DNA from 3 places in the Arthrobacter sp. R4 genome. Region 1 is predicted to be linked to each of the others. Evidence: riboswitches for the same ligand, from Rfam matches in the RefSeq annotation. Region 1 holds a riboswitch; each other region holds the start of a gene.
What was found. A riboswitch is a leader RNA that binds a small molecule or an ion and turns the genes downstream of it on or off. The one in region 1 is predicted to bind S-adenosylmethionine.

Region 1 (2,253 bases):
CCGTGGACGACCAGACCATGAGCCGCTTCAAGGCACTGGACCTCCACGTCGAGACCAAGCCGGACCTGACCCCGGTCACTGATGCCGATAAGGCCGCCGAAGAAGCCATCCGTGGCCAGCTTTCCCGTTCCCGCCCCCGCGATGCGGTCCTGGGCGAGGAATTCGGCAGTTCAGGCCATGGCTCCCGGCGTTGGATCATCGACCCCATCGACGGCACCAAGAACTTTGTCCGTGGCGTACCGGTGTGGGCAACACTGATTGCGCTTGTGGACGAAGGAGAGCCCGTCGTCGGCGTCGTCAGTGCCCCTGCCCTGGGCAAGCGCTGGTGGGCTGCCAAGGGCGCAGGCGCCTACATGGGCCGGTCACTGGCTGCGGCCACCCGGCTGAAGGTCTCAGACGTGTCGAAACTCTCGGACGCTTCCCTGTCCTACTCCAGCCTGAGCGGCTGGAAGGACCGCGGGAACCTGGATGACTTCCTTGGCCTCACCGAAGACGTCTGGCGCACGCGTGCCTACGGCGACTTCTGGTCCTACTGCATGGTGGCCGAAGGCTCCGTGGACATCGCGTGTGAGCCGGAGCTGAATCTCTACGACATGGCGGCACTGGTCCCGATCGTGGTGGAGGCCGGCGGCCGCTTCACCTCCCTCGAGGGTGAAGACGGTCCGTTTGGCGGCAACGCGCTTGCGACGAACTCCATCCTGCATTCGGAAGTCCTCAAACGGCTCAACCCTGACCTGGACGACCTCCTCTAGCAGCCCAAGTGCCGAATTATCAACGGCGGACGCCTCCTGATGGGGGCGTCCGCCGTCGTATCTTCGGATAACCATGGGTATTTCCATCCGCGCGTAACAAAAGCCTTAACATTCGGACGGGCTTCCTGCCCGCCCCGCCCATGTTCTACGCTCTTAACAGGTCACGAGTGCCAGCGCGAAACCCCGGTTTGCTGGCCGGCAACCCTCCATTCGCGGTGGGGTGCCCCGGGTGACGACCAGGCCGGTCCGGAACGGACCCGGCAAGCGCGGATTCCCGGGACAGGGAGTCCCTCTAAAGTGAGGTCTCTGTGACAACAGCCACCGTCTCCCCCAACTCCGCCGTCCGTACCCTGGCCGCAAACGAGACCGCAGCCCTGTTCAGCGAACGGCTCGCCGTTGCGGGACGGCCGCTCTCCGCCGTCACCGGCGCCGAAATCCAGGCCCCGCTGATCCAGGGCGGCCACGTGCGTTACGCCAACCTGGACTACGGCGCCTCCGCCCCGGCCCTCTCGGTTGTCTCCGCCTACCTCAACGAGATCCTGCCGTTCTACGCCAGCGTCCACCGCGGCGCCGGCTACGCATCCCAGATCAGCACGTCCGTCTACGAGAACGCCCGGAACATCGTGCGTGACTTCGTGGGAGGCCGGCCCGGTGACTCCGTCATCTTCACCAGGAACACCACGGACTCCCTGAACCTCCTCGCCGGGTGCCTTCCGTCCGCGGACGGCCGCCCCACGGGGGAGGTTTTGTACCTCGACATCGAGCACCACGCCAACCTCCTGCCGTGGCAGGGCGTCCCGCACCGCAGCGTCGTTGCGGCCGACACCGTGGCCGGCACCATCGAGGCCCTCGGTGCCGAACTGGAACAGGGCGGAATCAGCCTGCTCGCCGTCACGGGCGCCTCCAACGTCACCGGCGAAATCCTGCCCATCCGTGCCCTCGCCGCCCTTGCCCACCAGCACGGCGCCCGGATCGTCGTCGATGCCGCGCAGCTCGCGCCACATCGCCGGATCAACATCAGCGCCGACGACGTCGACTACCTCGCTTTCTCGGGCCACAAGCTCTACGCGCCCTTCGGCGCAGGCGTCCTCGTGGGGCGGTCGGACTGGCTCGACGCGGGTACGCCGCATCTTGCCGGTGGCGGCGCGGTGCGGGAGGCCAGGCTCGACGGCGTCAGCTGGGCCACCGGCCCAGCCCGGCACGAGGGCGGTTCGCCCAACGTCCTGGGCGCAGCCACACTGGCTCGCGCCACCCAGGTCATCGCATCGCTGGATCAGGACCGGTGGCACGCCCACGAGTCGGCTATCCGGTCGTTCCTGGTGGAGGGACTGCAGAAGATCGAAGGCGTGACGGTACACCAGATCTTCAAGGACACCGATCCGGACACCGACACCATCGGCGTAGTGAACTTCTCGGTGGAAGGCTACGACGCCGGCCTGGTGGCTGCCTACCTGTCAGCAGAACACGGCGTAGGCCTCCGCGACGGCCGGTTCTGTGCCCA
Region 2 (2,253 bases), on a different contig from region 1:
ACCCAGGGCGGTGAACACGGCGGACATTCCCGACGCCGTTGCGAAGCACGCCTCAGTGCCTTCGAGCAGGCGGAGCCGTTCCTGGAAGGTGGCCACGGACGGGTTGCCGTAGCGGGAGTAGACAAAGCGCTCGTCCTCGCCGGTGAAGGCGCGCTCCGCTGCGGCGGCGGACTCGTAGACGAATCCGGAGTTCAGGAACACCGGTTCGGTGGTCTCCTGGAAGTTGGTGCGGTCCAGCCCGCCGCGGACGGCCTGGGTGTCAGGGCTCCAGCCGGCGGCATCTTCGTTGAAGGTCACTTAGTTCTTTCCCAGGTTGGTTGGCAGGCCGCGGTTCTTCCAGCCGTTGACGGTGCGCTCGCCGTAGCGGTCCGGTTCGCCTTCGAAGCCCTCCAGGACGTTGTAGGAGGTGAAGCCGGCCTGCGTCGCGGCGATGGCGGCCGAGATGGAGCGCTGGCCCGAGCGGCAGATGAACAGGAGTTCGGTGCCGGTGTCCTCCGGCGCCTGCTGCCTCAGGTCGGTGAGGAACTCGGGGTTGGGAATGCCGCCAGGGAACGTCCACTGTATGAACAGGGGGTCGTTGTCGGTTGCCTTGGTGTCAGGGATGCCGATGTGCGCCCACTCACCCTCGGTGCGGACATCCACCAGGATGGCGCCCTGTTCCAGCTTGGTCCAGGCTTCCTGCGGGGTGAGGTCTCCGGCGTAGCTCACGCGTGGCCCTCGCCTTCGAACTCAAGGTCTTCCACGGCGGTGGCGACGGCGGCGTCCGCACTGGCGATGGCGGCCGGGAGGATGAGTGCCTGCGCCACAATCACCTGGCCGCCGTTGGACGTGGCAGCCGGGCTGCCATGCAGGACATAGCCTTCGGCCAGGGCGGTGGAAATCCGCTCACAGAAATTACGGTCGTCCGGGCCTGTGATGAGCCGGTACGACAGTTTTTCTTCAGGGGCAGGTGCGTCAGACACGACGGATCTCCTTCTCTCACGCTTGCAACTCGAATGTCGATATGCCGAGTATTCACCTGAGGCACCCCGCCGCGAAAGGGAGGGTTGCCGACCGGCCAGTCAGGGCTTGGCGCCGGTTCTCATTACTCCTCAAAAACGTAACACTTGGCCCGCCTGGCCGCACCGCCGCCGTCGTCATGTTCCGTAACCAACACGTGCTTCCGCGGCCGTCACCCGGACGGGACAATCAGTTCATGGGGAAATCCGGGCGGGGACTGGCTTCATTCGCTCGTTTGAGGACTGCCGCTGCATTCCTCGTACTGGCAACGGTGGCCACTGGCTTGAGTGGTTGCCGGGACGTCTTCGCGCCGCCGCCCTGCATGCCGCCCGCGTACACAGTCACGCCGTCGGAAGCCAAGCCCGGTGAGCAGGTTACGGTCAGCGCGCAGGACACCAGCTGCGATGCCCGCTACGGGCAAAACGCGCAGGTCCAGGTGACGGTGCGGGACGCCTTTGGATCGCTGATGCTGGAGGAACTCGCACCCATGAGCGACGACGGCGCGTTTACTTTCGTGTTCACCGTCCCGCCGGGCGCGGCTCCCGGCAAGGCGGCAGTGGGGGCGCACCCGTACAACCTGGATTGGTGCGACGACACCGGGGTTAACAACCGGGCCGGCGCGGGGCCCAGGACGCTTGTCCTGGTCTCGTGTGCCGAGCGCCTGGTGCCGTTGCTAATACTGGCGGGTACCGGGGCCTGAGCAGCGCCGACGCCCGTGGGGACGGGCGTCAGGCCCTGAGGATGAGGGCCTCGCCCTGGCCGCCGCCGCCGCACAAGGCCACGACGCCGATGCCGCCGCCGCGCCGTTTCAGCGCCAGGGCCTGGTGCAGGACCAGCCGTGCCCCCGATGCGCCGACGGGGTGGCCCAGCGCGATCGCCCCGCCCTCGGCGTTGATCTTCTCCGCCGAAATGCCAAGGTCCTGGGCTGACTGGATGATCACCGAGGCGAACGCTTCGTTGATTTCCACCAAGTCCAGGTCCTCCACCGAAATCCCTTCTGCGCGGAGTGCTTTTTCGATGGCGCGGGACGGCTGGGAATGCAATGAGCCGTCCGGCCCGGCTGTCTGCCCGTGGGCGCCGATCTCGGCAATCCAGGTGAGCCCCGCCCGTTCGGCGGCCGCCTTGCTGGCCACCACGACGGCGGCCGCGCCGTCGGAGAGGGGAGAGGCGGAACCTGCGGTGATGGTGGCTGAGTCTGCCGTGGAAAAGGCGGGCTTGAGCGCCGCCAGGGCCTCCGCCGTCGTGCCCGGCCGG
Region 3 (2,253 bases), on a different contig from region 1:
GTTGAAGGGCGATACTGCGGAGCCAAGGTCTCGGAGGAGCTGGACGCGGGCTTTGAGGATGTAGGACAGATTGGCGCCCAAGGCGCCGCCGGCGCCAAGGTCACGGGCATAGACCAGGCCGTTGTAGGTGGGATCCGGGGTGTTGAAACCAGGGAACCTCTCCGGGTCTTGACCGAAGTCGAAGTTGCCGGAGTCCACGATCACCCCCGCGATCGCCGATCCGTGTCCGCCAAGGTATTTGGTGGCCGAGTGGACCACAATATCGGCGCCCCACTCCAGCGGGCGTATGAGGTACGGCGTGGAGAGCGTATTGTCCACCACCAACGGAACGCCGGCCTCGTGGGCGGTCCGGGACACCCCTTCGATATCGAGGACATCCTGGCGCGGGTTGGACACGACCTCGGCAAAGAACAGTTTGGTGTTCGGGCGGACGGCCTCGCGCCACTGGTCCAGGTTATCCGGGTCCTCCACGAACGTCACCGAGATGCCGAACTTCTTCAGCGTGTACCCCAGCAGGTTGTACGTGCCGCCATAAAGGCTGGGGCTTGCCACCACATGGTCCCCGGCTTCGGCGATATTGAGGATGGCGAAGGTTTCGGCCGCCTGCCCCGAGCTCAACAGGAGGGCAGCCAACCCGCCTTCCAGGCTGGCGATCCGTTGCTCCACGGCGTCCTGGGTGGGGTTGCCGATCCGCGTATAGATCGGGGCCAATTCTGCGAGCGCGAAGCGGTTGGCGGCGCTTTCGGCACTCGGGAAGACGAACGACGTCGTCTGGTAGATCGGGAGGGCACGCGCCCCTGTGGCGCTGTCCGGCTCCTGGCCGGCGTGGATCTGGCGGGTTTCAAAAGACCATCCGTCGGACATTCAAGGCTCCTTTGACATGGGCCCGGCATGCTGGGAGCACCACGGGCCGCGCTTGCCGCCCGGCCGTTGCCGGGCAGCCAGGTCCTCACCCGGGGCACCCCACCGCGGATGGAGGGTTGCCGGCCAGCGAGCCGGGGCTTGGCGCTGGCGCTCATGACCTGCGTTCAGTGTAGGAACCGTTCGACGGCGCGCAACAGCATTGTGACGAACATGGTCACCCGGCGCTCTTCCCGGGGGTGATGGAAAGCCCGATGTCCACTCGTGACGCACTCCAAAGTTGGTAAGGTTACCCTTAGCTGAGAGCCCGATCACAAAGTGCCAAGATGAGGGCATGCGCATGGATCACGTCTCTTACGCCTGTGAACACGATGGCCTGGCTGCCACCACCGAACGTATTTCGTCCGCCCTCGGCGTTGAAGCCGTAAAGGGTGGAGTGCACCCCCGTTTCGGAACCCGGAACATGATCATCCCTCTCGCGGGGCACAAATATCTGGAAGTAGTCGAGGTGCTTGACCACCCGGCATCGGACAAGGCACCGTTCGGACAGGCAGTCCGGGCACGCTCCGCTGCCGGCGGCGGCTGGATGGGGTGGTGCGTCGAAGTTGACGACCTCGCCCCCTTCGAAGCACGCCTCGGCCGGTCCGCGGTCAACGGAAACCGCAAGTTTCCCGACGGCCGCGAACTGGTCTGGAAGCAGATCGGCATCCTGGGCCTGATCGCGGACCCGCAGGTCCCGTACATGCTCAAGTGGGAAGGCGATCCCGCCCTCCACCCGTCCAACGCCTACGACAGCAATGTCAAGATGTCCTGCCTGACCATCGCCGGTTCCGCTGCACGGGTGACCGAATGGCTGGGCGAACCGGTGGAGAAGCCGCTTGAGGACGTCGCCGTGGACTGGGTAGCTCCGCACGGGACCCCCGGCATCCTGTCCGTCACGTTCGAGACCGCCTCCGGAGCAGTCACCATCTGATTGCTTTCTTCCGCCGGGCCAGCACGGCCCGCCGGGCAACCATGCCCGGCAACATACTTCGGCCGCCATCAGCGGGTGCCAACGATGCCACCCACCGATGGCGGCCGAATCCCTTTAACTTCCCCGGTTAACTTCCCCGGCCTTAGTCTGGCTAACCGAGGCCGACGGCCTTCCCAAACAGGCTGAAGCCAACAAACGCCACGATGTCCAGCAGGGCGTGGGCAATGACCAGCGGCATAACGCGCCGGGTCCTGGTGTACAGCCAGGCGAAGACCACCCCCATCACAGCGTTCCCAATGAAGGGCCCGAAGCCCTGGTAGAGATGGTAGCTGCCGCGCAGCATGGAACTGGCGAAGATCGCCAGCGGAACGCTCCAGCCGAACGCGCCGAAGCGGTTCAGGAGGTACCCCACCACAATG

Region 2: linked by a shared signal. The riboswitch ahead of ACLKOZ_RS19025 (DUF1737 domain-containing protein) and the one ahead of ACLKOZ_RS13660 (aminotransferase class V-fold PLP-dependent enzyme) in region 1 are both predicted to bind S-adenosylmethionine.
Region 3: linked by a shared signal. The riboswitch ahead of ACLKOZ_RS10630 (bifunctional o-acetylhomoserine/o-acetylserine sulfhydrylase) and the one ahead of ACLKOZ_RS13660 (aminotransferase class V-fold PLP-dependent enzyme) in region 1 are both predicted to bind S-adenosylmethionine.

Annotation. Positions count from the first base shown of each region.
Region 1 covers NZ_JBLWIJ010000021.1:76,391-78,643, forward strand. Annotated here, with positions in the region: gene hisN (histidinol-phosphatase) at 1-752, shown strand, start outside; SAM riboswitch class IV at 912-1,025, shown strand; gene ACLKOZ_RS13660 (aminotransferase class V-fold PLP-dependent enzyme) at 1,061-2,253, shown strand, end outside.
Region 2 covers NZ_JBLWIJ010000032.1:109,978-112,230, reverse strand. Annotated here, with positions in the region: gene ACLKOZ_RS19035 (O-succinylhomoserine sulfhydrylase) at 1-297, opposite strand, end outside; gene ACLKOZ_RS19030 (rhodanese-like domain-containing protein) at 298-708, opposite strand; gene ACLKOZ_RS19025 (DUF1737 domain-containing protein) at 705-962, opposite strand; SAM riboswitch class IV at 976-1,089, opposite strand; gene ACLKOZ_RS19020 (hypothetical protein) at 1,196-1,699, shown strand; gene ACLKOZ_RS19015 (acetyl-CoA C-acyltransferase) at 1,728-2,253, opposite strand, start outside.
Region 3 covers NZ_JBLWIJ010000015.1:125,538-127,790, reverse strand. Annotated here, with positions in the region: gene ACLKOZ_RS10630 (bifunctional o-acetylhomoserine/o-acetylserine sulfhydrylase) at 1-864, opposite strand, end outside; SAM riboswitch class IV at 908-1,023, opposite strand; gene ACLKOZ_RS10625 (VOC family protein) at 1,196-1,834, shown strand; gene ACLKOZ_RS10620 (CPBP family intramembrane glutamic endopeptidase) at 1,986-2,253, opposite strand, start outside.